3 regions of the Microbulbifer sp. Q7 genome follow, and region 1 is predicted to be linked to each of the others. Evidence: predicted binding sites of a transcription regulator. Region 1 holds the regulator's gene; each other region holds the start of a gene.
The links. The regulator PhoB, encoded in region 1, activates phosphate uptake and scavenging genes when phosphate is short. The targets are predictions, from matches to a motif close to TGTCATAAANNTGTAACA.
Positions count from the first base shown of each region.

Region 1 (9,962 bases):
CAGGGGGATGTGGGTGCCGGCAAAACCCTGGTCGCCGCCCGCGCCGCACTGCAGGCCATCGGCGCCGGTCACCAGTGCGCGGTCATGGCACCTACGGAAATTCTCGCGGAGCAGCACCGCATCAATTTCAGCGCCTGGCTCGAACCCTTGGGAATCACCGTTGCCTGGCTCACCGGCAGCATGAAAGCGGCCGAGCGTCGGGCGCAGTTGGCGGCCATCGCCAATGGCGACGCACAGCTGGTGGTGGGGACCCACGCCCTGTTTCAGGAGGGCGTCGAGTTTCACCGCCTGGCGCTGGTGATCATTGACGAGCAGCACCGCTTTGGCGTCGCCCAGCGTTTGCAACTGAGGGAAAAGGGCGCCCAAGACGGGCCCACACGCACCCAGCCCCACCAGCTGATCATGACCGCCACACCGATCCCCCGCACCCTGGCCATGTCCGCCTTTGCCGACCTGGACTGCTCGGTGATCGACGAGCTGCCTCCCGGGCGCCAGCCGATCAATACCGTGGCCATTTCCAACGAGCGCCGCTACGACGTGATGGCACGGGTGCAAAGCGCCGTACGCGAAGGGCGCCAGGCCTACTGGGTGTGCACCTTGATTGAGGAGTCGGAGACCTTGCAGGCGCAGGCCGCAGAGTCCACTGCCGAGGAGCTGGCCGACACTCTGGACGGCGTGCGGGTGGCGCTGGTACACGGGCGCATGAAGCCGGACGCCAAAGACCTGGTGATGAAAGCCTTCAAGGCCGGTGAAATCGACCTGCTGGTGGCCACCACGGTCATCGAGGTGGGTGTGGATGTGCCCAACGCCAGCCTGATGATTATCGAGAACCCCGAGCGTCTGGGGCTTGCCCAGCTGCACCAGCTAAGGGGGCGCGTGGGCCGGGGCAGCGTTGCCAGTCACTGCGTGCTGATGTACTCCACACCGCTGTCCGCCAATGGTCGCGCGCGCCTGCAGGCCCTGCGCGATCACGCGGACGGCTTTGCCATCGCCGAAGAGGACCTGCGCCTGCGCGGCCCGGGAGAAATTCTCGGCACCCGTCAGACCGGTGAAATACAGCACCGCATCGCCGACCTGCAGCGAGACGCCCACCTCTTGCCCCAAGTGCAGAAGATGGCGGCAGCGCCCCAGTTGAGTAGTGAGAACCGCGCCGCGCTGGTGCGACGCTGGTTGCACAATAAGCCGCGCTTTGCCGAAGCCTGACCTCCCGCTTCAATTACCCGTCGCACGCACTGCCCCCCGTTAGCCAGACGCGCTTCACAGCGCTCATTGGCGTACCCCCCTCAATCTATATGACCTATTGGTCATGTCCGGTCACCAATAATTTTGCACTCCCGTGTCAGTGGTGGCAGCCTGCATAGAAGCTAGAAAACGCCCGAAATCAGTGCGAGCCGGCTAGCCCGGCGCAGCCACGACAGCCTTTACCCTCAAAATGACTATCAACGGAAGATTCTCTTGAACATATCCATCAAGCACTCTGCCGTACTGATCAGCCTGTTATTTACCGCCCAGTGTTGGGCGCAGGGCCTGTTTGGCGGCAGCGATACACCAGCGCCGCACATCACCCTGGCGCACACCAAAATCGCCGCGGACATTCCCACCCCACTACAGGGTAACGATTTCGATGCGCTGCTGGCCCAGGCCACATCTGCCGAGGGTCTGAGCGCCACCCGCGAGAAAGCCATCACCGCGTTTAGTGACCAGCTGCGGACAAAGCTGGAGGCCGCGCTGCGCGAATTTTTCGTCGATGAAGAAGTGCCATTGGTCACGGACAACACCTCACTCACCCTGCAAAACAGCATCAATATCTCGATCGTTAAACAGCTGAGCGGCCTCAAGAACCGGAGCGGCTATGAAGTGGAGCGGGGCAACCTCAGCGCTTCCGGCGATTACCAGTTTCTGCTGAACGCCCCCAGTGGCGAGGTGCTGGCGGCAAAACGCCTGGATATCGCCGATCTGCGCCTCAAGGGCAACTATCAGATCAAGACACCTCTGGGGGCCGGGGAAGCCGAAGACAACACGGATGCGCAACTGGAAAAAATGATCGACACGCTGGTGGACCGCATCATCGACCGCATTGAGGACGACCTCGAAGCAGACAGCCTGCGGGATCTGGTGGGCCGCGGCTAATCCCCTCATCCGCCGAGCCCTTCAGGCGGGCGTACAGCGCGAAGGCCGCGCCTTGCGCGCTGTACACTTTTCCCTTGCAAGCACGCCAAGGCGCTGCCGCTCCGCCCCCTTCACAACGCAGACCCAGCCCGCCCCCTACAGAGCCATACCGCAAAGTAAAGCCCCACACTGCGACACAGCGCACATAACTGACCGCCGCCAAGCCGAAAGTCACGGAAATTTTTTGCGCTCGATCACAATAAATGGCAGCCTTTGTTTGTCATAAGAGCAAAACAGAGCGAATTCATTCGCCAGCTGCCAATGAAATCCCGTTATAAAAAAGAAAACAGGGAACGATGCATGAGAACTTTCAAGTTACGCGGCCTGATGTTCGCCGGCCTGCTGGGCATGAGTCTGTCCACCCAGGCGACGGCGCAGATGTGGGGGGGTGACGAGCATATCCCCAGCCTGGTCATTGCCCCGACCGAAATTGATATCGACGTGCCCATGCCCATTTCCAGTGGCAACCTGGAGCTGATGCTGGCCCAGGCCAGCCGCGGGGGCGGCCTCGCTGAACTGAAGCAGCAAGCCGTGCGCAGCTATACCCAGCACCTGCACAGCGAACTGGCGCGAGAGCTCCAGCAATATCTGGAAGACGAGGAGGTTCCGCTGGTCGCCCGTGACGGTGTCCTGAGCCTGCACAAGTCACTCAACCTGAAAGTGATCAAGCACTTGAGTGCCATGAAGCCGAAAGGCGATTACGATCTGGAGCAGGGCAATGTGCGGCTCACTGGCGAATTCCGCTATACCCTCAAAAACCAGCAAGGCACCGCGCTGCGCGAACAGGGTGTCAACATCGACGAGCTCAAGATCGAGCAGAAGTACCGGGTGCGCAGCTACCACGATGGCCGCGCCGCGAATGACAATACCGAAGAGGCCATCAGGGAGGCGCTCAGCGAACTGGTCGAGGAGCTGGTGGAAGCCATGGAAGACACCCTGGAGGCGGATGAGCTGCAGGAAATGGCGTCGCTCTGAGTTTGCCCGGGACAGGCAACCAGGGAAAGACGACCCGGGACAGGCAGACAAAAAAAGGGCGGGTCCTGCAGGACCCGCCCTTTTCATTGAAGACCACAGATTGAAGCGATCACGACGCCGCGCGCTGCTCCTCCCCGTTACTCACCACGCTGTTGTAGTTCGCATCGTTAAAGGTGTTCACGTTCAGCGCACCCTCACTTTTGGCCACGATCGTGCTCACCACGGAATCACCGGTGATGTTCACGGCCGTGCGCACCATATCCAGCAGTCGATCCACACCCATCACAATCGCGATGCCCTCCAGCGGCAGGCCCACCTGCTGCAGCACCATCGCCAGCATGATCAGCCCAACCCCGGGCACCCCAGCGGTACCGATGGAGGCGAGGGTTGCGGTCAGGATTACCGTCAGATAGCCCATCAGGCCAATCTCGATGCCGTACAGCTGGGAGATGAACACCGTCGCCACCCCCTGCATGATCGCTGTGCCGTCCATATTGATGGTGGCACCGAGGGGCACGGTGAACGAGGCCACTTTGTTGTCGACACCCAGGCGCTTTTCGACAGTCTGCAGGGTGACCGGGATGGTGGCGGCCGAAGAAGCCGTACTGAAGGCAAACACCATCGCCGGGCGCATTTTCTTCAGTAGCTGCCACGGATTCAGGCCGGATAGCAACTTGAGCAACAGCGAGTAGACCCCGAGTGCGTGCAGCAACAGCGCCCCCAGCACCACCAGGAAATATTTCAGCAACAGCAAAATAGTTTCGAAGCCGAGCTGCGCAATCTTGTTCGCCAGCAGTGCAAAGACACCGTAGGGGGCAAAGATCATCAGCACGCTGACCATGCGCAGGATCACGTCATTCAGGTCGTTGAAGAAGCCGGCGATACGCTGACCCGGCTTGCCGCTGCGGGAAATGGCGTAGCCCATCAGCAGGGCAAACACGATGATCTGCAGCATATTGCCCTTGGCCATCGCCTCCACCGGATTGGTGGGGAAGATATTGACCAAGACCTCGGACAGCGGCGGGGAGGGCTTTGGCTCGAAGCTCGCGTCACCGGCAATGCCCTCCATGCCCACGCCAGGCTGGAACACCGTGGCCAGTAGCAGCGCCAGGGAAATCGCGGCCGCGGTGGTTACCAGGTAGAGCAACAGCGTCTTGCCGGCCAGTACCCCCACCCGGCTGCCTTCCGACAGCGCACAGGAGCCGCAAATCAACGACACCAGCACCAGCGGCACTACCATCAGCTTCAGGGATGCAATGAAAATCCGCCCGACAATATCAAACAGGCCATTGGTCAGGTAATTATTGATAAAGCCGGTCACACCGGCCCCCAGCACCTGGCTGGTATTCAGCACATTGAAGAGCACGCCGACGGCGATCCCCACAACCATGGCCAGTACGATTTTTTTAGTAAGCCCCATGTTCCATCCTGTTAACACGCACTTTGCAGTGGCGAATCATTATTCTGGTGAAAAAACACTAACCCCGACAGGAAGGCGGCGCTGCCGCCAACCAACACGATCCAGCGAATGCGCCACTATATCGACCCCACTCCCGCGGGGCAAAGCGAGTTCCACTGCTGCCAGCGTCAGGTACAATGCGGTGAACTCAAACCCGCTTAACCCCGCGTGGAGTCTGCGTTGTACCACTCCCCCTTTGAAGCCATCGGCGACTGGCACCCACAACCGCTGGAAAGCCTGCACGGCCATGCCCCGCCGGAACATCTACTGCCCTGGCTGCAGCACCCGGGCTCCCTCACGGCGGCCCTCAAGCACCTGAGCAAGGGCCAGTTTAGCGTACAAATACTCCACCAGGGTTGGCATACCCCCCAGCTGGAGGAGCGCCGCGCGCTTAAACTGAAAGACCGAACCCGCGCGCTGATCCGCGAAGTCCTGCTGTATGGCAACAGCGAGCAGCCCTGGGTTTATGCGCGCAGTGTCCTGCCCGAGCGCACCCTCGCCGGCAAGTGCCGCTACCTGCGCAACCTCGACAATCGCCCCCTCGGCGAATTACTGTTCAGCCAGCCGGACATCCGCCGCGGTCCCATCGTCCTCAACCGCCTCGCGCGCAACCCGCGCTGCCAGAGGGCCGAGCTGGATACCATGGACAAGCAGGCCTGGGGCAGGCGCTCCACCTTCTGGCTGCAGGGCAAGCCGCTGCTGGTTGCCGAGACCTTTCTCAGCAGCTTCCAGCCGGGCAATCCGCCCCTGGCCTGAGTCGACACAGAGAGAAACCATGATCAGTCAACAGATCCAGCAACGCTGGCCCGCCGCACTTCCGTACTGGCAGCTCGCCCGGCTCGACCGGCCCATCGGCTCGTTACTGTTGCTGTGGCCCACCTGGTGGGCGCTGTGGATCGCCGCCGGTGGCTGGCCCGGGCTGCACCTGTTTGCGGTATTTACCCTCGGTGTCGTCCTGACCCGTGCCGCCGGCTGCGCCATCAACGATTTTGCCGACCGCAACATCGACGGCCACGTGAAACGCACCCAGCAGCGTCCCCTTGCCACCGGCGCGGCGACCCCGAAAGGCGCCCTGCGCCTGTTTGCCGGGTTGATGCTGCTCGCCTTCCTGCTGGTGCTCACCACCAACAAGCTCACCATTCTGCTCTCGCTGCCCGCGCTGGCACTGGCGTTTTGCTATCCCTTCGCCAAGCGCTACACGCATCTGCCACAGGTGGTGCTGGGGGCGGCCTTCAGCATGGGCATTCCGATGGCGTTTGCCGCCGTCACCAACGAGGTGCCAGCGGTGGCCTGGCTGATCTTCACCGCCAATCTGCTGTGGACCGTGGCCTACGATACCTTCTACGCCATGGTGGATCGCGACGATGACCTCAAGATCGGCGTCAAATCCACCGCCATCCTGTTTGGCGACATGGACCGTGTGATGACCGCCAGCCTGCAGGGCATGGTGATCCTGGCGCTACTGATGCTCGGCAGCCGCGCCGAACTGGGGGGCCTGTTTTACGCAGGGGTCACTGCCGCCGCGGCGCTGTTCGGCTACCAACAATGGCTGGTGCGAGACCGGCAACGGGAAAACTGCTTTAAGGCCTTCCTGAACAACAATTGGGTGGGTGCGGCGGTTTTTTGCGGGATATTTTTCCATTTTCTTGCCAACTGACCCAGGGGAAGCCCCTGCAGAGTCGTGACCACTGGCTGCGTGTCATATATTTGTCATTAAAGTGACGTTAAATGGCCAGTCTAGGAAGGTATCCGTCAATCGGTACGCACATCAGTTAGGGTAAGACAGGCAGATGCATAGCAAAACCATTCTCATTGTCGATGACGAGGCCCCGGTACGGGACATGTTACGCGTGGCCCTGGAGATGGCCGATTACCGCTGCCTTGAGGCGGAAAATGCCCAGACCGCACACGCGCTGGTGATTGACGAGAAGCCCGACCTGATCCTGCTGGACTGGATGCTGCCGGACGTGTCCGGTGTGGAGCTGGCGCGCCGCCTAAAGCGCGACGAGCTGACCGCCTCTTTGCCCATCATCATGCTCACGGCAAAGGGCGAAGAGGACAACAAAATCAAGGCGCTGGAAACCGGTGCCGACGACTACATCACCAAGCCGTTTTCCCCGCGCGAGCTGGTGGCTCGCCTCAAGGCGGTACTGCGCCGGGCCGGACCGAGCACCCCGGAAGAGCCTCTGACCGCGGGCGGTCTGGTGCTGGACCCTGTCTGCCACCGGGTAACCATCAACGGCAGCCCGGTAGAAATGGGCCCCACGGAATTTCGTCTGCTCACGTTTTTCCTGTCGCACCAGGAGCGCGCCTATACCCGCGCCCAGCTGCTGGATCATGTCTGGGGCGGCAACGTTTACGTTGAGGAGCGCACCGTGGACGTACACATCCGCCGCCTGCGCAAGGCGTTGACCGTGGATGGCCACGAGCGCTACATCCAGACCGTGCGCGGCACCGGCTATCGCTTCTCCGTGCAGACCGCAGAACGGGCATAGCCTCCGGGTCCGCATACCGCTGCGGGCCGGGGTGAGCGCCCACAGCGACAAAGCACCGGCAGAAGGGGTTCGGCCAGCGCTTCGAATCCGGTATATTTCCCGCAATCGGTTTCGCTCAACCACAAGATGGCCAAACCATCATGCTCGATCGCAGTATTGGCGAGTTCTCGCGTTTTATCGTCATCGCCCTCGGCACCACCATTCTTGGTTTTGTCACCAACCACTGGTGGCTGGCGCTCTGTGCCGGCCTCACCCTGTACCTCTTCTGGCTGCTGTACCAGCAAAAGCGCTTTGACCGCTGGCTGGCCAATGGCCGCCGCGGCCCGGCGCCGACGAACTTTGGCGTGTGGGGCGATATCTCCGACGATTTCTACCGGCTGCAGCGCCGGCACCGCAAGGAAAAACAGAAGCTGCATTCCATGCTGCGCCGGGTGCAGGACAGTACCAGTGCCCTGCGCGAGGGTATTGTCGCGCTGGAAGATGAAGGCAATCTGGCCTGGTGGAACCCGGCCGCGGAGGAGATGTTGCGCCTGCAGCCGGATGACGCAGGCCAGCCTCTGATCAACTTTGTCCGCGACCCGCGCTTTGTCGAGCATATGTACCAGCGCATGCTGGAGCAGAACAACAAGACCCAACACCCGATCACGCTGCCGGCACCCGGTGATGAATCGCGCACGCTGCAAGTGGAAGTAACCCGCTTCGGCCAGGATGAGGCGCTGGTGATCGTGCGGGATGTCACCCGATTGCATAATCTGGAGCAGATGCGGCGGGATTTTGTGGCGAACGTATCCCACGAATTGCGCACCCCGCTCACCGTGATTGCCGGCTATCTGGAAACCCTGCAGGCCAGCGGGCAGGCCCCGCGCAACTGGGAACGGCCACTGGGACAGATGAGTGAGCAGACGGTGCGCATGACCAGCCTGGTCAACGACCTGTTGCTGCTGGCCCGACTGGAGACGTCGGAGCGCGGCCGGGGGCGAGACAAAATTTCCGTGCGCTCACTGATGGAGCAGGTGGGCGAAGAAACGCGCTCCCTCAGTGGCGGGCGCCACCAGGTTTCGGTGCACTGTGCGGAGGATTGCACGATCACCGGGGATGCGGGCGAGCTACACAGCGCCTTCGCCAACCTGGCGTTCAACGCCGTGAAGTACAGCCCCGACGGCGGCCCCATCGAGCTGCACTGGCGAGTCGACGCCGCCGGCGGCCACTATTCGGTCAAGGATTCCGGTATCGGTATCGACCCGGTACATATTCCACGCCTGACGGAGCGCTTTTACCGGGTGGACGCCGGCCGCTCGCGGGAAAGTGGTGGCACCGGCCTCGGCCTGGCCATCGTCAAGCACGTGTTACTGCGCCACAGCGCCAATATGAGCGTGAGCAGTGTCCCCGGGCGCGGCAGTACCTTTACCCTCAATTTCCCCACACAAAAGCTGGCCCTGCCCAGCTCCGCCTGAGCCCGGATTGATTCAGCTCCGAATCAATCCAGCTCCTGCAGGGTGCGCGCTTCACCACCGGCCTGGAACTGCACGCTGCCGCTGTCGGCTACGGGTTCCGCCTGTTTCTTCAGCTTGATGTGCACCGGTTTGCGGGCACTGTTGCGAATCAGCACATGCTCGTAGCCCTCATCGTCGACGGGCAGCGTGCGCTCGCCAATCAAACCGTCGCGCAGCGCCCGCAGCTGCGGTACATCGCGGTAGCGATCCAGGTCCTTGGAAAGTTTGTGCTTCATGCGCTCGGACTCGTGCAGTGCCGCCGCCGTCTCGCGGTACTTGCCAAAGAAAAAGACCGCGGCGATGGCGGCGCCTATGGCGAGGGCGGTTTCAAACCATGGGGGCATAATGCGCTCCTGTTTTCCTGATTAGCGTTGCCACACCAGCAGCGGGTTGTTGGCGGGCAGGGATTTGTTTTCTATGCCGGCCTGGCTCTCGGCCAGTCGGTGCAGCCACTCCAGAGTACGGATGCGCTGCTCACGCCGGCTGTTCGTCGCGCAGGAACACCCAGTCGTTGCCTTTGGAGTGCTCCTCGCTGAAATAATAACCGGCGACGTCAAAGTCTTTCAGCTGCTCGGACTTCTTCACCCGGTTGTCGATGGCCCAGCGGCTCATCATGCCGCGGGCTTTTTTGGCAAAGAAGCTGATCATCTTGTACTGGCCGTTTTTCCAGTCCTTGAAGTGCGGCGTGATGATGTCGGCTTGCAGGTTTTTGGGCTGCACGGATTTGAAATACTCGTTGGAAGCGAGGTTCACCAGCTCCTTGCTTTTCAGCGCTGTAAGCTGCTCATTCAACGCCGCAGTGATCTTGCCGTCCCAAAACTCGTACAGGTTCTTGCCACCACTGTTGGCAAAACGGGTACCCATTTCCAGCCGATAGGGTTGCATCAGGTCCAGCGGGCGCAGCAAACCGTAGAGGCCGGACAGCATGCGCAGGTGTTTTTGCGCAAAGGCAAAATCCCGCTTGCCCATGGTTTCCGCCGCGAGCCCGGTGTAGACATCACCCTTGAACGCCAGCAGGGCGGGGCGGGCATTTTGGTCGCTGAAGGGACGCTTCCAGCTGTGGAAACGGTCGTAGTTGAGCACGCCCAGCTTGTCGGAGATTTTCATCAGGCTGGAGATATCCTGCGGACTCAGGGCCTTCAACTCCTTGATCAGGGCTGCGGATTCCTTGAGGAAATCCGGCTGGGTCGTTTCCAGCTGCGGAATCTCGCTCTCGTAGTCGAGGGTTTTTGCGGGGGAAATTACGATCAGCATACGGCAAACTCTATGTATATTTTTCTCGCTGCAGAGGACTCGGCAAGCGTGACGAGCATGTGACTGATGGCCGCCAGGCGCGCGCAGTCGCTTTATTCTGGTTTGAGGATGTCTTGC
Region 1 covers NZ_LROY01000001.1:548,499-558,460, reverse strand. Annotated here, with positions in the region: gene recG (ATP-dependent DNA helicase RecG) at 1-1,203, shown strand, start outside; gene AU182_RS02165 (hypothetical protein) at 1,456-2,130, shown strand; gene lptE (LPS assembly lipoprotein LptE) at 2,470-3,144, shown strand; gene AU182_RS02155 (dicarboxylate/amino acid:cation symporter) at 3,254-4,564, opposite strand; gene AU182_RS02150 (chorismate lyase) at 4,784-5,359, shown strand; gene ubiA (4-hydroxybenzoate octaprenyltransferase) at 5,379-6,260, shown strand; gene phoB (phosphate regulon transcriptional regulator PhoB) at 6,394-7,098, shown strand; gene phoR (phosphate regulon sensor histidine kinase PhoR) at 7,239-8,552, shown strand; gene AU182_RS02130 (hypothetical protein) at 8,576-8,935, opposite strand; gene yaaA (peroxide stress protein YaaA) at 9,066-9,845, opposite strand; gene AU182_RS02120 (DUF4265 domain-containing protein) at 9,938-9,962, opposite strand, start outside.

Region 2 (9,962 bases), on a different contig from region 1:
TCGTGAAGGTCTTCGACGAAACGATAAACAGGGTCGATTCGGCATCCAGGCCGGCCAGCACGTCCGTGAGCTGGGCTCCATCCACATTGGAGACAAAGTGCACTGCGACATCACCCTTCCGATGGGCACGCAGCGCTTCGATGACGGTCTGTGGTCCGAGATGGGAGCCACCGACGCCAAGATTGACCACATTGGTGATCCTTTTACCGCTGCAGCCCGTCAGGTCGCCATTATGTAGTAAAACTACAAGCTCTTTCAAGCGCTGCAGCTCAGCCTCAACCGCCCCGGTGACGGATACCCCGTCAACTTCAACATCTGCGCTCAAACCTCCGCGCAGCGCGGGATGCAGAACCGGCCGCCCCTCGGTGACATTTATGGGTTTGCCGGCGAAAAAATCGTCCCGCCACTGCTCCAGCCCGGCTTCCCGCGCTAAGCGTAATAAATTTACAAAAACCGGACGGTCGATCGGGTTTTTCGAGTAATCCAGCAAAAACTGGGGCAGTTCCAGGGAAAAGTCCCTGGCCCGCAGAGGATCATCGGCGAACAGGTCGGAAAGACGGCGCTGCTTGAGCTGCTTCGCCTGCGCCTGCAGCGCACGCCAGGTCTCAGACTGGGAAATGGCGGAATAAGAAGATGCGTTATGCATGGTGAGCCCCCTGAAAGTGGCCCCCGCCGGTTAGTGGCGGGCACCGGTTATTCTTGTTGGTCGTACAGACAGCGCTTTGGCCTGCCGGTTTTGGCATGCCGCCACAGAAAATGACAACGCTGTCATGAAGCCCAAAGAGTCACATAGCCCTCACACCCTGTCAATCGCGTTTGTAGTTTTGTTTCACAAATCTTCTATCACTCGCCCGCGATTCCGTCGAACACGGTAACAGCCGCAAAAAAGCACTAAGATTGAGGGGATTTGCCGGGAAAATCCGTTTTTTTACACAGGCATCCCCGCACTGGGAATAAATGACTACTAAGCCGTCGTCGCGCAGCCCGCAAACAGGTAAACTGCGCGGCTGGGTATGGATAAGGAACATTGCCGACCATGAAGAGCACCATCAACGACGTCGCGGCACTCGCCGGCGTGTCGATCAAGACCGTTTCCCGGGTCATCAATAACGAGCCATCGGTCCGGCCCGCCACCCGCAAGAAAGTGATGGATGCGGTGGAGGAACTTCACTATCAGCCCAATCTGGCGGCGCGCAACCTGGCCGGTACGCGCAGCTATACCATTGCCCTGATCTACGACAACCCCAATGCCTACTATGTGATCGATATGCAGAACGGCATCCTTGAAGCCTGCAAGGCCCGGGGTTACGAGCTGCTCATTCACCCCAGCAACTCGAAGTCCGACACCGTAAACGACGAGTTGCGAGCACTGGTGGAGCATTCCAAGGTAGCCGGCGTGGTGCTCACACCGCCCTTCTCCGAAACCCAGGCCGTCATCGATGAAGTGAAAAAGCTCGGCCTCGACTATGTGCGCATTGTTTCCAGTGGCGCCGCCGAGGGCGACGAAGAAAACTGCATTCAGGTCGACGATACCGCGGCCGCCTTCGACATCACCAAACACCTGATTGAGCACGGCCACAAGCGCATCGGTTTTCTGTGTGGTGGTGAGGAACACATTTCCACCCACGGGCGACTGGATGGCTACAAGGAAGCGCTGCAGCAGGCGGGAATCACCATCGAGCCAGAGCTTATTGTTGCCGGCGAGTACTCGTTCGACTCCGGTGTATCCGGTGCGAAGCAACTGCTGGAGCGGGACAACCCACCCACCGCTATTTTTGCCAGTAACGACGAGATGGCGGCGGGTGCGCTGTTTGCTGCGCGACTGATGCACATCGAAATTCCCGAGCAGCTTTCCATCGTCGGCTTCGAGGACAGCCCCTTCTCCCGCCAGACCTGGCCCAAACTGACCACCGCGCACCAGCCAAATAATGAAATCGCCAAGTGTGCCGCGGCTCTGGTATTGAACAAGGCGCGCAGCAAGAGCGCGGCGGAAAGCGCCGCCGCCAACAAAGATGCGGGGATCATCAAAAAATTCGTGCCCGAATTACTGGTGCGCGACTCTACCGGCGACTCGCCCGTACGATAAACCGATGTGCGGCCTCGTCGCCGCTTATCCCCTCCCTGGTCTCTCTCCCCCTGCATTATGCTGGCGTATAGCGCCCACCGGAGTGTTCATCCCGCAGCGAACACCCACAAGCCCTCTGTCTATCGAGGGCTTTTTGTTGGCAAAAAAAAGCCCTCACAAGGAGGGCAAAGATGACGAGAACCAAAGAGAGAAACTTCGTAAAGAAGTTGATAGAAAAAAAATCCTTTTCAAAACAACATCCAATACACTTTCAAAACTGACGAATTACGATGCGCCTGGAATTCCGTAGCACGTACTGGCAACTTACTTCCAGCTACGCATCTTGTGGCCTTTCAGCGCGTAAAACAGAATAAACAGGTAAGCCGGAATCGAGATCACGTAGGCCAGCTGACCGTCGCCGGTATCGGCAAAGTGGCCGTACAGCGGCGGCAGGACCGCACCACCGGAGATACCCATGATCAGAAGCGCAGCACCTTTGGAGGTGAACTTGCCCAAACCTTCCAGCGCCAGCGGCCAGATTGCGGGCCAGCACATGGCATTGGCGAAGCCCAACAGTGCAACGAAGTAGACCGCATTGGGAATCTCGGGCAGGCCGAACAGCGCCAGGGTCGCGGAGGACATTACGGTGCTTTCCATAGAGCCGGCCATTACCGCGAACGTGAACACAATTCCCATGACCGCAGAGATCAACAGCGCAGTCTGCTGGCTGATAAAGCGCGGAATAGCGATGGTGCCCCAGATATAACCCAGCACCATGAACACCATCGTGTAGGACGTCAGCACGGACGCGACCGCCGTATCCAGCCCGGCCTGCTTGCCCAGCAAGCCAATAGCGTCACCGGCGATTACCTCCACGCCCACGTAGAAGAACAGCGCGATGGAACCCAGAATCAGCTGCGGAAACTTCAGCAGCGCGGGCAGGTTTACCGCCATCTCTTCCTGACCTTCCACCACTTCATCTTCAATATCCGGCAGTGGTGCGAACATCATGGCGACGGCCAGTACAAATCCGAGAATCGCCATACCGATGTACGGAGAAACCAGCTGCCCCGCCAGCTCGTCCAGCTTGGCGTCTTTGGCGGTGGAAGACAGCACGGCCAGCTCGGCATCGCTGACACCGCTGATGCCAGACATCACCAGTGCGGCGAATACCAGCGGCGCCACAATGCCGGCACCCTTGTTCAGCAGCCCCATGACACAGATCCGCACCGCTGCGGTTTCCGGAGAGCCGACGCGCACCACGTAGGGGTTGGAAGCGGTCTGCAGAATGGTCAGACCCGAACCCACCACAAACTGGGCCAACAGGAAAATGCCGAACATACGACTGTAAGCGGCGGGAATAAAAATCAGGGCCCCGACGGCAACCAGCGCCAGCCCCAGCGCCATACCGGTTTTGTAGCCGGTGCGCTCGATAATGGCTGCCATCGGCAGCGCCATCACGGTATAGGCAATATAGAACGCCGACGCTACGAGCATGGCCTGGAAGGCACTGAGTTCACAGATGGTCTGCAGGAAGGGGATCAACGCCCCGTTTAACCAGGTCACAAAACCAAAGATAAAGAACAGCAAACCGATGATGGCCATCGGCAAAACGCTGCTGCGCGTTTCGCTTGGAGTAATCGCTGCGGTAGTCATAAATTCACCTTTAATTATCGTTATTGAGCGTCGTTAAACATCGTCATCAGTTGTTGTTGAATACGTGGGCATCAGCCCGCAGAGAACACTTCCTGCCCGCCGATCCAGGTTCGCTGCACCTGTAGATCGTCGCTCAGTAAAATCAGATCCGCGCTGGCGCCCGCGGCAATACGGCCGCCCTCGCAACCCAGATACTGCGCTGGGTAAAGCCCGGCCATACGCAGGGCTTCGGTCAATTCCACACCGCACCACTCGCGGATATTGCGCACTGCGCCGATCATGTCGAGGTGTGAACCAGCCAGCTCACCGGTGGTGGATGTCAGCTTGTCGCCATCGCGCGTCACGATGCGGTCAAACAGCGGAAAACTTTTTTCTTCGCTCCCCACCAGTGACATGGCGTCAGTCACCAGCATGATCTTGCCACGCGGCTTGGCCTTCAGGGCCAGGGTCATGGCTTCGGCACTGACATGGTGGCCGTCGGCGATCAGGCCACACCAGCAGCCATCGCTGATCAGTGCCGTCCCCACCATGCCCGGGTCGCGCGAATGCAACGGCGACATGGCGTTATACAGATGCGTGAACCCGGTGGCCCCCGCCGCAACCGCCGCGGCGGCCGTCTTGCCATCGGCATTGGAGTGCCCGAGGCAAACCCTTACCCCAAGATCGACCAGCTTCCGAATATCCCCTGGCGAGACATTTTCCGGTGCCAGAGTGACCATTTTCAGGCCCAGGTCGTCGCGACCATAAATCGCCAGCTCTTCTTCGCTAAGCGGGCGAATAAATTTTTCTTCGTGGGTGCCTTTTTTGGGCGTGCTCAGGTGCGGCCCTTCAAAGTGCACACCTAGAACCCCGGGCACACCCTCCTTGAGTGCAGCACTGACGGCATCCGCCGCCCTTTGCATCACGTCCACCTGATCGGTGATCAGGGTGGGCATAAATCCGGTGGTACCGTAGCGGGCATGGGCCGCTGACATTTTGCCAAGCGCGTTGACGGTGGTGTCGTTGTTAAACAGCGCACCGCCGCCACCATTAACCTGGACATCAATCAGTCCGGGCGCCAGCATGCCTTTCAGGCGCACCGCACCGGCCGCCGGCTCGCCGCCGAGGGCAATCACTTTACCGCCCTCAACAGACACCGCCGCATTGGTATGCAGCTGCTCGCCGTCGAATAACTTGTCTGCGATAAATGTCTGTACCACTTGCCCGCTCCTGCGCTCCATCACCCGTTCGTCAAACTACCTGCAGCATCACACTGCGCCTTCACACGGTCTGGGTAACTTTCTTCAGGCCCGCCGGCTCGTCCGGATTAATACCGCGACTGACGGCAACATGTGCCACGTCGAGGTAAAAGCGCTGTAGCAGCGCCAGTGGCGCAACGCGCGGGTGTACACCTTTGCTCGGCACGTGCAGGTTGATCAGGGTACCGCCGCGGCGAATGATATCGGCGATCTGCTCACTGTGCGCCTGATAAGACTCATCTTCGATGGGCACATTCACCACCGTGAGCTTCTGCTCCACCAGAGTGACCGGGCCGTGCAGAAACTCGGCGCTGGAGAAGGACTCCGCGTGCACGCTGCACACTTCTTTCAGCTTGAGTGCCAGCTCACGGGTAATGCCGTAACCGGGACCACGCCCCAGGACCACCAGGTTTTTCACCGCGGCAAGGTCTTCCGGGCGCAGCTGCACGTCGGATTCAATGGCGTCAGTCAGGGTTTGCGGCAATTGTTCCACGCTGGCCATCAGGTCGTCGTCCTGGGTCCAGTTGGCTACCAGCTGCAGAACCGCAGACAGGGTACACAGGTAGCTCTTGGTTGCGGCGACCGCCAGTTCAGGGCCGGCTTTCAGCGGCACCACCTGATCCACAATGTCTTTGATCGGTGCAGTCTCATCATTCACCAGCGCCACGGTATAGGCGCCGGCATCCTTCGCCATCTGCGCCTGCGCCAGAATGTCCGGGCTGCGCCCGGACTGGGAAATAACGATGACCAGTGCGTCTTCCAGCTTCAGCTTTTTGCCATAGACACTGGAGACAGACGGCGCCGCAGCAAAGGTGGGCGTGCCGGTTTCGATTTCAATCAGGTACTTGGCAAATACGCCGGCGTGATCCGAGGAGCCACGCCCAACGATCATGACAAATCGCGGCGGCTTGTTGCGCAGGCGCTCGCCGAGCGCGTCCATGATCGGCGCATTGTTTTTCAGCTGTTCGGCAATCCGGCTCGGGGCCTCACGAGCCTCGGTTTCCATTACTGTCATTGTCATAGAGGTTTCCGCCTTGCTGGCTTCAGCAGAAGTCACTGCGCTCATAAAATCTGTCCGTAAAATGCGTATGGCTACGGTCACCGGACTGGGCAGTTAACAAACTGCAGCCTGGCAACCTGTGTGTTCTAACTCGTTCGCGCCCTTATCCAAAGAGCGCTTTTGCATCGCCCTTCTCCGCGGGCCGGGTTTCACCCTCGCCCAGCGCAGCCAGTGAGTGCTGCGCGAAGTAGACACAGCCCAGTTCCGGCGGATCCAGCGGGTCGGACACCCGCTCGGCAACCCGCGGCTTCAGCCAGGGCTTCAGACGGGGCGCCAGACCGCCGATCATGGCCAGCCGCGGCGGCTTGCTTTCCATTAATTTTTCCGCGAGATCACTGATGTAGGCCGCACCACCGCGCATGATGGAAACAGCAACCGGGCAGTCGGCCTCTGCGCACTCCACCACCGGCACCGCCAGCTTGGCGTACTGACTGGAAGGCTTGCCCGCCATCATTTCGATCACATCGTAGGGGTCATCGGTACCCAGCGCCTTTTGCAATTCACGCTGCAGCATGGACGTCGCCGCCAGCCCTTCCATGGCCATGAGCAGATACTTCACCGCTTCCATCCCCAGCCAGGCACCGCTGCCTTTATCGCCGTGCGGGAATCCGTGGCCTCCGACGATCTCGCTGTGGCCGTTGACCCAGGAATAACCGACGGAACCGGTGCCGGCAATAATGACTGCGCCGTCGCCGCCACGGTGGGCGCCGAGGCAAGCGGAGTGCTGGTCGGTGGTGAGGAACATCTGCTTGAAGGGGTGTGCCCAGGCATTCATCTCGTTGAACAGGCGGGGCATGTTGACGCCCGCCAGACCAACACCCGCCACCAGCTCCCCGAGCGTTTCCGCGGGCATGCCGGCATCGGCCACGGCCAGTGCGGCCGAGCGGACTATGGAGTCAATGGTCTGTGCGTAGCCGTGAAGGGGGTTCGCAGGTCCGGACACACCGGTACCCAGTAGACGATTGTCGGCATCAAAAATGGACGCGCGGCACTTACTGCCACCGCCATCGACGCCAACGTAAAGAATGTCCCTACTGTCTCTCAAAGCAACCATCTGAAGCGGCCCCTAAGAATTCTATTGTTATCTGTCTTCACCGGATTCCCCACTGCAATCACTTGCTCCCCAGAGGATCCGGCGCGACGCCTTGATTGACGTCTGTGCCAATATGGAAGAAATACTACAAGACAAATGACAGCGTTGTCATGCCCTTTTTCAAAAAAAATCCCTCAAGCACCGAATTATAGGCCCCCTCTCTGCCCTACCTGAAGGCAATAGAGCCGAATCAGCCGCCGCTGAGGGGGCTTTGAGCGCCCCTGGCAAATCAGCAATAGACACGGACAACGCCCGACTGGCGCGGCCTCCGGCATGCCGCCAGCCAGCTCAGGCGCGACTGAAACAAATCTGTCACATTTTTCTGCGATAAAGCGCGCGCCCAGCGCAGGGCAACCAGACATCTCAGTCTGATAAAGAAGTGCCCGGGCACAGCCCGACGCACTGCCTGCACCAGGCAACCCAAGGAATCAGAAGCAACAGGAGATAGGGATGGGACGCTGCCGAGCCTTTAAGTATGTATCACGCACGTTGGTGGCCGCAGCACTTTACCTGCTGGGTTCCAGCGGCATGGCGTCTGAGCCAGGCGACACCACGCTCTTCCGCCTTACCGGCTCCAACACCATCGGTGCCGATCTCGCCCCGGCGCAGGTAAAAAGCTACCTGCGCTCAATTGGCGCAACAAAAATCGCTCAACGCAGCGAGGGCGAACAGCACTGGATCACCGCCACGCTTCAGGGCAAGCCGGTGGTCGTCCCTATCATTGCGCTGGGTTCCAGCACGGGTTTTAAAGCCCTCAACGAAAACAGTGCCGACATCGGTATGGCATCACGGCGGATCAAGCCAGCGGAAATCGCCATGCTCAAGCGCTTTGGCGACTTTACCGGCCCCCAGGCGGAGCACGTGATCGGGCTTGATGCACTGGTCGTGGCGGTGCACGCGCACAACCCGGTATCCCAGCTGAGCCTGGACCAGCTGGCGCGAATTTATCGTGGTGACATTCGCAACTGGGCACAACTGGGTGGCCCAGACCTACCGATTCGGCCACTGCACCGAGATATCGAATCCGGCACCCGCGCCACCTTTGACAGCGAAGTGTTCGACGCCAGCCGACCTACAGAGGCGTTTGCGTATGAAGTTTCCGGCAACCACGAGACCCGCGCACTGGTGCAACGGGATCCGGCCGCCATTGGCTACCTGCCCTACGCGGACGCCGAGGGCCTTCGGAAAGTGGCGGTCAAGGCCGGTGAGCTGGCGGCCATTGTGCCCGACCGCGGCATCATCGCCACCGAGGATTTCCCGCTCACCCGCCGCCTATACCTGTATCGCAACCCAGGGCGCTACAACGCGCATGTGGATGCCTTTATCCACTTTGTCGAATCCCACGCCGGTCAGCAGATCGTGGCCGATGTCGGGTTTATCAACCTGACACCGGTGGCTTTGCAGGTACCAGCCTATGCCAATGCACCGGACAACTACCGCGAGCTAATGGAAACCGGATCGCGCTTGAGCATTTCGTTCCGCTTTGCCGACGGCAGTACCGAGCTGGATAACCGGGCCCTGCGGGACCTGCACCGGTTGCAGGACTTTATGGCACAAGAGGAAAATCACGACCTGTCGCTGACACTGGTGGGCTTCTCTGACTACAAAGCGAACCGCAATATTTCCGACCTGATTTCCCGCTTCCGCGCGCTGAAAGTACAGGGTGCACTACTGCGGGAGCACCAGATGGGCGACAGCCGGATCATGTCCGTGGGTGCCTTTGCGCCGCTCACCGGAGACAGCGAACAGAGTCCGATAAAAAACAGTCGTGTGGAAGTCTGGATCAATTGACCGCAAGCGGGTCGCGGGGGCATCTGGCAGGATCTATATTTAACGCCATGAATGCCTCGAACCCGTTTTCGCTCTCTGCTGCACCGCTTCCCCGGCTGCTTGGCGCGTTTATCCTGCTGCTGTTTATATTCGGCTCCGGATGTTCCAGTGTGCGCCTGGTATACGGTCACCTGGACTGGTGGATGGACCGCAACCTGAATAAATATCTGGACCTGGAGGGCGCCGAGGAAGACCTCCTCTCCCAGCGTGTCGACGAGTTCCACCGCTGGCACCGCCAGACCCAGCTCCCCCGCTACGCAAGTTACCTGGAATCACTGGCCGCCGATGTGGACGCGCCAGACGTCAGCGCGAAAAAGCTCGCTGAAATAGAACAACAGGTCGATACCTTTTGGCACGCCTCCGCCACCATGCTCAGCGATCTGATACTCCCCATTGTGATTCAGCTGGACGACCAGCAAATTGACCGACTGGCAGAAAATGTGCGGGAAGAGCGCGAGAAGTCACTGGAGAAATGGGAGAAGTCCAAACGCAAACGGGAAAAAGAAATGCGCAAGCAGGCGGAGCGGTGGCTAGGCGACCTCACTCCGGAGCAGGATGCGATGATCGACCACCAGGTAGCTAGCACTACCTTCGACCCGAAGCGGCGTGATGCCCAGCGCCAGCTATGGAGCAAAACGTTCATCAACACCCTAAGCAACAAGCCACCGGGCTATGAAAAGAAATTGCGGGACCTGCTGGTAGACCCCCAGTCTCTGTGGTCGCCAGACTATCAGCAAATGCAGGATCAACTGCGCCAGCAGGCACGCACCCTGACTGCCGATATACTGGCAAGCACCACACCCGAACAGCGCGCGCACCTCAAATCGAGCCTACTGCAATACGCCTCTGACTTTCGCATCCTCGCCGCCCAGGAACACTAGCGGGCAAGCTCCATCAGACCGTTTCAGACGAAACAAATTTTCTGCCGAAAACCCCCGCTTTCGCCGGGAATTACCGCAAAAAAATGCCAGAAAGCATGACGTAATCCGCCCGCGACTGATAAGCTCCTGCCCCGCAAGT
Region 2 covers NZ_LROY01000002.1:123,276-133,237, reverse strand. Annotated here, with positions in the region: gene pgi (glucose-6-phosphate isomerase) at 1-646, opposite strand, end outside; gene AU182_RS06295 (LacI family DNA-binding transcriptional regulator) at 1,037-2,086, shown strand; gene AU182_RS06290 (sugar MFS transporter) at 2,390-3,721, opposite strand; gene nagA (N-acetylglucosamine-6-phosphate deacetylase) at 3,793-4,920, opposite strand; gene nagB-II (glucosamine-6-phosphate deaminase NagB-II) at 4,982-5,980, opposite strand; gene nagK (N-acetylglucosamine kinase) at 6,123-7,073, opposite strand; gene AU182_RS06270 (PstS family phosphate ABC transporter substrate-binding protein) at 7,563-8,903, shown strand; gene AU182_RS06265 (DUF6279 family lipoprotein) at 8,951-9,823, shown strand.
Region 2: AU182_RS06270 (PstS family phosphate ABC transporter substrate-binding protein) is a predicted target of PhoB. The motif match lies at 7,412-7,429, and genes of this name have one in related genera.

Region 3 (9,962 bases), on a different contig from region 1:
AAGAGTCTAGTGCATGACAAACCATTCCCCGACGGCCCGGCGTATCGCAAAAACAATTCTCAATGGCTTTGATGCCTATTTTGCCGATTTCCAGAACATTACCCTCGGTGCCAAGGCGCGCTTTGAAACCGCCGCCTGGGCAGCGGTGCGCGAAACCAACAAGGAGCGCATCGACCTGTACAAGGTCAAGGTCAACCAGGTGCTGAAGCTGGTGCACTCGGTGACCAGCAAGGATACGACCCAGCTGGAGCTGTGGGGGCAGGCCAAGGCCACCTACGCACAATTGATCGCCAACAACAATAATTACGAAATTGCCGAGACATTTTTCAATTCGGTGTTCTGCAGCCAGTTCCAGCACGCACATATTCACGATAGCCACATTTTTGTGAAGTCCTCTCGCGCACTGGACGACAAACCCCTGCGAGATTACAGCATCTACATCAGCTACAGCGGTCGCGATGGGCTGGCGGCGATGATCGAAGACATCCTCGCCGACTACAGCTTTTCCATCCCCTGGGAAGATATGGCGCGGGATGTAGCCAATATCTGCACAAGCCTCCGCGAAGGTCCACTGGCCGACAAACTGACCGAGGAAGACGACGAGCAGCGGCTGCGGGTGGATATGCTGGAATCGGTTTTTTATCGCAACAAGGCCGCCTACCTGGTGGGACGCCTTATGTTCGCCGGGGAGGTCATTCCGCTGATCCTGCCCTGCCTCAACAATGGCCGCGGCAACATTTTTGTGGATACGCTGATCCACGACAACGATTCCGCCAGCATCATTTTCAGTTTTACGCGCTCCTACTTTATGGTGGATGCGCCCATCCCTTCGCGGTTCGTGCGCTTCCTTTCCACCATCATGCCGCTGAAGGAAAAATCCGAGCTGTACAATTCCATCGGCTTCCACAAGCACGGCAAAACCGAGTTCTATCGCCATATTCTGGCGCACATGAAGGTGAGTAACGACAAATTCATCATTGCACCCGGGATCAAGGGCATGGTGATGAGCGTGTTTACCCTCCCCTCCTACCCGGTGGTATTCAAGGTCATCAAGGACAAGTTCGATAACCCCAAGACAGTCACCGAAGAAATCGTCCGGGAAAAGTACAAATTTGTATCCCGTGCCGACCGGGTTGGGCGCATGGCCGATACCCAGGAGTACACCAACTTCATTTTTTACCGCAACCGCTTCAGTGACGAGCTGTTGCACGAGCTACAGACGCTGGCGCCTTCCAAGCTCCACATGGATGACAAATGGGTCATCATCAAGCACCTGTATGTGGAGCGGCGCATGGAGCCCCTCAACCTGTATCTGGACCAGGCGGATGAGCAGCAGACCATCGATGCCATGGAAGAGTACGGCAACGCCATCAAACAGCTGGCCGCGGCGGATATCTTTCCCGGCGATATGCTGCTGAAGAACTTCGGCGTCACGCGCCACGGCCGCGTGGTGTTTTACGATTACGATGAACTCTGCCCGCTCACCGAATGCAATTTTCGCAAGATTCCCGAGCCCCGTACGGCAGAGCAGGAACTGGCCGACCGCCCCTGGTATACGGTAGCGGAGGCGGATGTCTTCCCGGAGGAGTTCCGCCTGTTTTTCTCCGGCAACCCGGTGGCCCGCAACGCCTTTGAAGCCCAGCACAGCGACCTTTACGACTACCGCTACTGGCAACGCCTGCAGGAACGGATTCGCGCAGGCCGCGTGGAGAGCACCTTCCCCTACCGCCGCAAGGTGCGTTTTCACCGCATTCCCATCAAACGCGGGCACACGCAAAGGCCGCCCGGGGGCAACGAGGGCGGCACGCCTGCTGCCGGCAGCTAATCACCGGCTATAGTTACAAGAGCGGTTTGGTACCGATGGAGGTAAGAAGTGCGGTATTTCGGCTGTGGCGCCCTGAGCGTCGTCGTGACGATGTGGAGCCTGTCCCTGAGTGGCTGCGGCTACCTGCCCAGTGAAATGGATGCAGGAGCCAAAACCAGCAAGTCACCAGAACCGGGGGCCGCCGCGGGTGTTGTTGTACACACCGCCAACTGCGAAACCCGCGCCAAGGGCTTCAAGCTGCTCAACTTTGACGACCTTTATACGGTCACCGGGGACCCCCGCGAGCCGTTCCGCCCCGCGCAGAACCTGCCGGATACATACGACGTGCAAGCCTACCTGTGGGGCTACGACAATTGCCTGCAAAAAGGCAACTGCCAGCACGGCGACCACTACTGGATGATCAAACGCGGGCCGGAAGACGATTTTTCCACCTGGGTGGTCACACCGCAGTTCCCCCGCATTACCATCGAATCCCGCTGCAAGGACCAGCTGAAAATCGGCAAGCGCTATCGGCTGTCCATCAAAAACGGCAAGCTGGTCGGGCTCAGCCGAAACTGAGCGCCTCACACGTCTGCTTTTTTCAGGTATCGGTAAATCGCATCCTGCGAACGCACGCTGCGCTTCGCTTTTGAATTGGCGATGCGGCTGTTGCTCTGGTCCGCATCCAGTACCCGCGCTTTCTGGTTGTCCTGCCACTGCAGCTCGAGAATATCCAGCACGGTTTTCCGGTGCGCTGCGCACAACAGAGGAAAAGTGACTTCCACCCGGTGGTCCAGGTTCCGGGTCATCAGGTCTGCCGATGACAGATACACCTGGGTATCCCCACCGTTGTGAAAGGCATAGACCCGCGCGTGCTCCAGGTATTTATCCACCAGGCTCAACACCTGGATGTTGTCAGACAGCCCCCGGGTCTGGCACAGCAGGGCGCACATACTGCGCACAATGATTCTCACACGCACCCCCGCCGCATCGGCGCGGTACAGGTGCTCGATCACCTCAGAATCCACCAGGTTATTGCACTTGATAATAATTTCCGCGGGCTCACCCGCTACGGCCGCGGTAATCTCCCGCTCGATACACGCCAGAATATTGGGCCGGTTGCTATGGGGCGACATCCACACGTGGTGATAGTCCGGCTGTAAATGTGGCTGCTTGATGAAATCGAATACCCGGTAGGCATCTTCACCCAGCTTGTCATCGCTCGTCAGCAGGCTGAAGTCGCAGTAAAAACGCGCGGTGCTCTCGTTAAAATTACCGGTGCCAAAGTGGCTGTAATAGCGATCGCGCCCGCCCTCTTCACGCAGGATAGAAATCAGCTTGCAGTGCACCTTCAGGCCCGGCACCCCATAAATGACCTCGACGCCCGCATCGCTCAATTCGTTGGACCAGTGAATGTTGGCCTGCTCATCAAACCGCGCCTGCAGTTCCACCACCGCCGTGACCTGCTTCTGGTTGCGCACCGCATTGACCAGCGCCGCTACCACGCGCGAATTCTGCGCAACCCGGTACAGGTTGATACGGATTTCCCGCACCCTGGGGTCGATGGCCGCAGACGCCAGTAACTTGGTGATGACACGGAAGTCGTGGTACGGGTAATAGCACAGCCTGTCGCCCTCACGCAGCCAGTCAAAAATGTTGGCACTATCCGGAAGTGTGGGCAGTGGTTTGATCTTGCGGTAGGTGTGCTGCCGACTGTCGGCCGGGAAACGCATGAAATCCTTGGAGTTGTGGTAGCGCCCCCCGGGCGTATAGCTGTCGTAGCGCCCCATTTTCAGCTTTTTCTTGATCAGCTGCAGCAGTACTTCCGGCATGGTGGAGTCGTAAACCAGGCGTACCGGCTCTGCCTGCCTGCGCTTCTTCAGGGACTTCGCCACCCGATCGACAATATTCTGGGTAACGTGCTCACCCAGCTCGAGCTCTGCATCCCGACTGATTTTGAACGTATAAGCGGCGGCCTTGTCGATCGGCAGCACATAGCGGAACACATCCACCAGACACGCGCGGATCACATTATCGAGGACGATATACACCTTCTCGCGGTGCTTGTCCCGATGCGGGATGGCCACGAAGCGCGGCAGGATATCCGTAGGCAACTCCAGTCCGGCAAAGCGCAGACTGCCGTCTTCCAGCTCCAGATAGATCCCGAAGTAAATACTCGCTTCATTCAGCAGCGGCATGGTATCCCGGTCATCGATGAAAAACGGCTCCAGCTCCGGCAACACCTCGCGGTGGAAATATTCCTCTACATAGGCGCGCTGATTGTCGGTAAGCTGGCGTTCGTTGATCACATGAATGTCGTTTCGGCCCAGGTCTTCCAGCACCTTGTTGTAGGCATTGCCAAAGCGCGCCTGCAGGCGCAGCACCTTTTCATTGATCTGCCCCAGCAGGTCGGAGAATTGGTCTTTCCTCTTGCTGCCCTTGGTGAACGTGGCCAGTCGGCGAACATCGGCCACCCGCACCCGGTAAAACTCATCGAGATTGTTGGAGAAGATGCCAAGAAAGCGTACCCGCTCAATAATGGGCACGCTGTCGTCTTCAACTTCCTGCAGGACACGGGCGTTGAAGGAGAGCCAGCTGAGCTCCTTGGGGTACAGGGGAATGTCGTTTGCCATACTCTCTACTGCATTCTCCATGGAAAGGGATTCCGCGCGATTCACGCCGTGGTGGCAGTTGCCTGCTGGCAGAGCATGTCGCCGCTTGCGAAGGCATCGGTGCTTTAGAAAGCCATAGGTGATGACTGCATAGTTTGCTACATTTTTGTTACGAGAATTTGACAACCATAACCATGACCGCCGATACCGAAGCCACGCACGAACGTTACGCCGCCCTCGACCTGGGTTCCAACAGTTTTCATCTGTTGCTGGCAGAATTTCGCGAGCAGCGCATGGTGCGCCTGCACACCGACCGCGCCATGGTGCGTCTCGCCGAAGGCCTTGATCGCGAGTGCAACCTGGCGCCGGCGGTGGCGGAGCGCGCGCTGGAAGCCCTGCGCCGTTTCGCGCCCGTGATCCAGGACCTGCCACTGGAAAACGTGCGGGCGGTGGGCACCAATACGCTGCGGGCTGCGAGTTCCCGGGCGGACGGGTTTCTGGAAGCCGCCGAGTCCATCCTGGGCGCCCCCATCGAAATCATCTCGGGTATCGAAGAAGCGCGGCTGATCTATTCCGGGGTCATGGCCGCGGCAGAGGGCGCCCCCCAGCTGCGCTGTGTGGTGGATATTGGCGGCGGCTCGACGGAACTGGTGCGCGGGGTGGAACATCCCCGCCAGCTGCACAGCGTGAACATGGGCTGCGTAGGCTTCAACCGACGCTTTTTCGACAGCGGAAAAATCGATGCGGGCAAGCGCAACAATTTTATCCGCGCGCGCCGCGCCGCGCAGGCGGAGCTGCAGGAGCTACGGCATATGGCCGACGATGCCCTGGTTATGGGCGCCTCTGGCACGGTCAAATCCGTAGCGCGGGTACTGAATGACGGCGAGCTACTGCCCATTCAGCGCGACGCGCTCGATCGACTCGCGGACAAGGTGGCGAGCTGTAAAACCGTCGACGCCATCGGCCTGCCCCATCTCAACCCGGAAAGACGCCCGGTGTTTGCCGCCGGGCTGGCAATTCTGCACGGCATTTTTCGCGAGCTGGATATCCAGCAGATGCAGGTTTCGCCTTACGCCATCCGCGAGGGCATTGTGCATGACCTGGCGGGTCGCGCCGCCGGTGGCGATCGTCGCGCCGATACGGTGCTGGCCCTGATGGAGCACGGTGCCGTCGATCCCGAACAGGCCAGGCGGGTCGCCAATACGGCGTTGCAATTTCTCGGCCAGTTAAACCCCTATGCCCCGGTTTCCCAGCGGCGCCTGCTGCGCTGGGCCGCCGACCTGCACGAACTCGGCCTGGCGCTGTCCCACAGCAGCTTCCGCAAGCTCGGCGCCTACATGATCGAGCATGCGGACATGGCCGGGTTCAGTAAAAGCGAACAGGAAAACCTGGCGTACCTGGTGCGCAACCAGCGCGGCGACATCAAAGAAGTCAAAGAGCACTACGGTTTCCACCCCGGAACAGAGCTGCTACTGTGCCTGCGTCTGGCCTGTATCGTGCACCGGGACCATGTAGACCGCAGCATCGAAGGCCTTAGCCTGTCGGCAGACGGCCCCGGCTATCGCCTGCACGTTCCCGAAGACTGGATGTATCAGTATCCCGCCATCGAGGACCTGCTGGAGCTGGAGGTGGAATGCTGGGAAGACAAACAAATCAAACTGACGGTAAAACAGACTTAGGCGACCCGTGAGCAAAACCGACCCCAGCGCAACTTACCCCGATGCACTTTCCCTCAATGCACGCTCCCTCGACAAAGTGCACCTGCAGCACCGCTTCGCCGACCTGGGTGCGGTCTTCGGCACCCCCACCGCGCCCACCCCGCTGCGCGCGCCGCACACCATCCACGTGAACCCGTCGGTACTGGCACTGCTGGGCATCGACCCGCGCGAGGCAGACAGTGCCCAGTGGGCGCAGCTCGCCAGTGGCGCGCAACTATTTGCGGGCAGCGCCCCCTTCGCCATGAAATATACCGGTCACCAGTTCGGCGGCTATAACCCCGACCTCGGCGACGGCCGTGCACTTTTGCTCGGGGAAATCGAGTATCACGGCAAGCACTGGGACCTGCACCTGAAAGGCGCCGGTAAAACGCCCTACTCCCGCTTCGGCGATGGCCGCGCCGTATTGCGCTCCACCATTCGCGAGTATCTGGCCGGCGAGGCGTTAACCGCGCTCGGGATCCGCAGTACCCGTGCGCTGTGCATCGTAGGCAGTGACGAACCTGTGGCCCGGGAAACCATGGAGACCGGCGCCGCACTGATTCGCGTCGCCCGCACCCATATCCGCTTCGGCCATTTTGAATACCTGTTCTACACGCGCCAGCTGGAAGCCCAGAAGCAGCTGGTGCAGTTCGTCTGCGCACAGTTTTTGCCGGAGGTGAGTGACCAGCCCACGGCGGCGCAGGCCGAGGCCCTGTTGCGCTTCACCGTAAAGCGCAGCGCCGAGCTGGCCGCGGGCTGGCAATCGGTGGGCTTCGCCCACGGCGTACTGAACACCGACAATATGTCGATCATCGGTGATACGTTTGACTTCGGCCCCTACGGATTCCTCGACGACTACGAGCCGGGCTTCATCTGCAACCATTCAGATCACACCGGGCGTTACGCATTTGATGCGCAGCCCGGCGTGGTGCTGTGGAACCTGAACGCGCTGGCGCACGCGTTTTCCTCTCTGCTGGACACCGAGACACTGAAAGATTGCCTCGGCGAGTACCAGCCTCTGCTGATCACACACTATGCGAACTTGATGCGCGCGAAGCTGGGCCTGGCAATACACGACGAAAACGACCAGCAACTGTGCGCCGATCTGCTGCAGTTACTGGAGCAGGGACAGGCAGACTATTCGCTGTTTTTTCGCGCGCTGAGCCGCTATACCGGCGAGCGGCCGGCCGACGCACTGGCGGCACTGGTGGCTCCGGCACAACACCAGGCCCTGTCCGACTGGCTGCACCATTACGACCAGCGGCTGCAGAAAGAAACCCGGCCCGCCGAAGCGCGCCGGCACGCCATGCTGGGCACCAACCCCAAGTTCATCCTGCGCAACTATCTTGCGCAACGCGTGATTGAGGCAGCGCAGGCCGGCGACTACCAGCCCCTGGCCACCTTCTTTACGCTATTGCAGTCCCCATTCGAGGAACATCCCGGGTTTGATGACTGGGCTGCCGCACCGGCGGAATCCGGCAAGCACCTGCCGATCAGCTGCTCCTCGTGAGACCGGCGCCGGCCTGACGGTACAGGAACCGCTGGCGGTATATTTTCCTGCGCGGTGGTTTCGGCGAATTCCCGCGGCCTTTTCTTGCTGCACCATGACCCCAAGCATCTACACTAGAATGGAAGCCTCAGGGCAGAAATAGACCGAATATGGTGTTATGGTCACACCTTATTCTAGCGATGGACCTCTTATGAAAACTCTACTGCTTGCCATTACTGCATTACTCGTTTCTACCCAACTCGCCTTCGCTGATGTGGTCGGACGCTGGACGACCATCGACGACGAAACCGGACAGAAAAAGTCCATCGTCGAGATTTACGAACAGGGTGGCAAATACTACGGTCGCGTGGTCGACCTGCTGATGAAGCCGGACGACACCGTGTGTGACGCCTGCCCCGGCGATCGCAAGGGCAAACAGATTGTGGGTATGAACATCATCACCAACATGGTGAAAAAGGGCGACGTTTACGAGGGCGGCCAGATCCTCGATCCGGCCAAGGGCAAGGTGTACGACTGTAAAATGTGGGAGGAAGGCGGCAACCTGAAAGTCCGCGGCTACCTCGGCTTTTTCTACCGCACCCAGACCTGGTATCCGGCCAAGTAATCGATTCCGAGCCAGGCTCAGAAAATAAAAAAAGAGGGCAATATGCCCTCTTTTTTTATTACTGCGAGTGAGTGCGAAATTTTACTTCCGCTCCACCTCCACCCGGTCTACCTTCTGGAAACCGCGCGGCAATTTATTGCCACGCCGTCCACGCTCTCCCTGATAGTGCTCCAGCTCGGCAATCTTGATCTTGGTGTGGCGTTTGCCCGCATGAATCAGAAGCTGGTCTTTACCCTCCAGTACCGCAACCCCGACCACGATTTCCTCGCGGCTGGCAGCGCGGGCGGCGGGGATATTGATGATCTTGTTGCCCTTGCCCTTGGACAGCTCCGGCAATTCCGCTACCGGGAATACCAGCATGCGCCCCTCACTGGTAACCGCCGCGAGCAACGCATTTTCCGGATCTTCAATTTCCTGCGGCGGCAGTACGCGAGCGTTTTTCGGCAGGCTCAGCATGGCCTTGCCCGCCTTGTTGCGCGATTGCAGGTCGGCGTATTTGGCAATAAACCCGTAGCCGGCATCGGACGCCAGCAGCACTTTCTGTTCGTCGCCGCCCATCAGCAGGCCTTCAAAGGTCGCCCCTGACGGCGGGTTGATACGCCCGGACAGCGGCTCACCCTGACCCCGCGCCGACGGCAGGGTATGCGCGGCGATGGCGTAACTGCGCCCGGTGCTGTCGAGCAACAGCGCCGGCTGGTTGCTCTTGCCGCGGGCGGCATACTTGAAGCCGTCGCCGGCCTTATAGCTGAGGGATTCGGGGTCGATTTCGTGACCCTTGGCCTGGCGGATCCAGCCCTTGGCCGACAGTACCACGGTGATCGGATCGCTGGACAGCAGCTCGGTTTCACTGAAAGCGCGGGCTTCCTCACGCTCGACAATCGGCGAGCGGCGTTCATCCCCGAACTCGTCCGCGGCCGCCAGCAGCTCTTTTTTAATCAGGGTCTTGAGGCGACGGGCACTTTCCAGGGTCTTGGTGAGCATGTCGCGCTCTTTTTCCAGTTCCGCCTGCTCGCCGCGAATTTTCATTTCTTCGAGGCGCGCCAACTGGCGCAACTTGGTGTCGAGCACATATTCCGCCTGCACTTCCGACAGCTCAAAGCGGCGCATCAGCTCCTGCTTGGGCTCGTCATGGGTGCGGATGATCTCGATCACTTCATCAATGTTCAGGAACGCGATCAGCAAACCATCCAACAGGTGCAGGCGGCGCTCGACCTTGTCGAGCCGGAACTGCAGGCGCCGCCGTGTGGTGACGGTACGGAAGCTCAGCCACTCGGCGATGATCTTGTCCAGGGACTTCACCTGCGGGCGGCCGTCGATGCCAATCATGTTCAAGTTGACCCGGTAGCTCTTTTCCAGGTCCGTGGTGGCGAACAGGTGGTTCATCACCTGCTCCAGATCGACCCGGTTGGACTTGGGCACAATCACCAGGCGGGTGGGGTTTTCGTGATCCGACTCATCGCGCAGGTCGCTGACCATCGGCAGCTTCTTGGCCTGCATCTGTGCAGCAATCTGCTCCAGCACCTTGGAACCGCTGGCCTGATAAGGCAGCGCGGTGATGATGATGTCCCCGTCCTCTTTGCTCCACACCGCACGCATTCTCACCGAGCCTTTGCCGGTCTCGTAAATTTTTTGCAGATCGGCGCGGGGCGAAATGATTTCCGCCTCGGTGGGCATATCCGGGCCCTGGATAAACTCGCACAGCTCGCTCACGGTGGCCTTGGGGTTTTCCAGCATG
Region 3 covers NZ_LROY01000002.1:2,409,004-2,418,965, forward strand. Annotated here, with positions in the region: gene aceK (bifunctional isocitrate dehydrogenase kinase/phosphatase) at 14-1,825, shown strand; gene AU182_RS15685 (hypothetical protein) at 1,874-2,383, shown strand; gene ppk1 (polyphosphate kinase 1) at 2,389-4,458, opposite strand; gene AU182_RS15695 (Ppx/GppA phosphatase family protein) at 4,611-6,095, shown strand; gene AU182_RS15700 (YdiU family protein) at 6,103-7,623, shown strand; gene AU182_RS15705 (DUF2147 domain-containing protein) at 7,814-8,227, shown strand; gene parC (DNA topoisomerase IV subunit A) at 8,309-9,962, opposite strand, start outside.
Region 3: ppk1 (polyphosphate kinase 1) is a predicted target of PhoB. The motif match lies at 4,584-4,601, and genes of this name have one in related genera.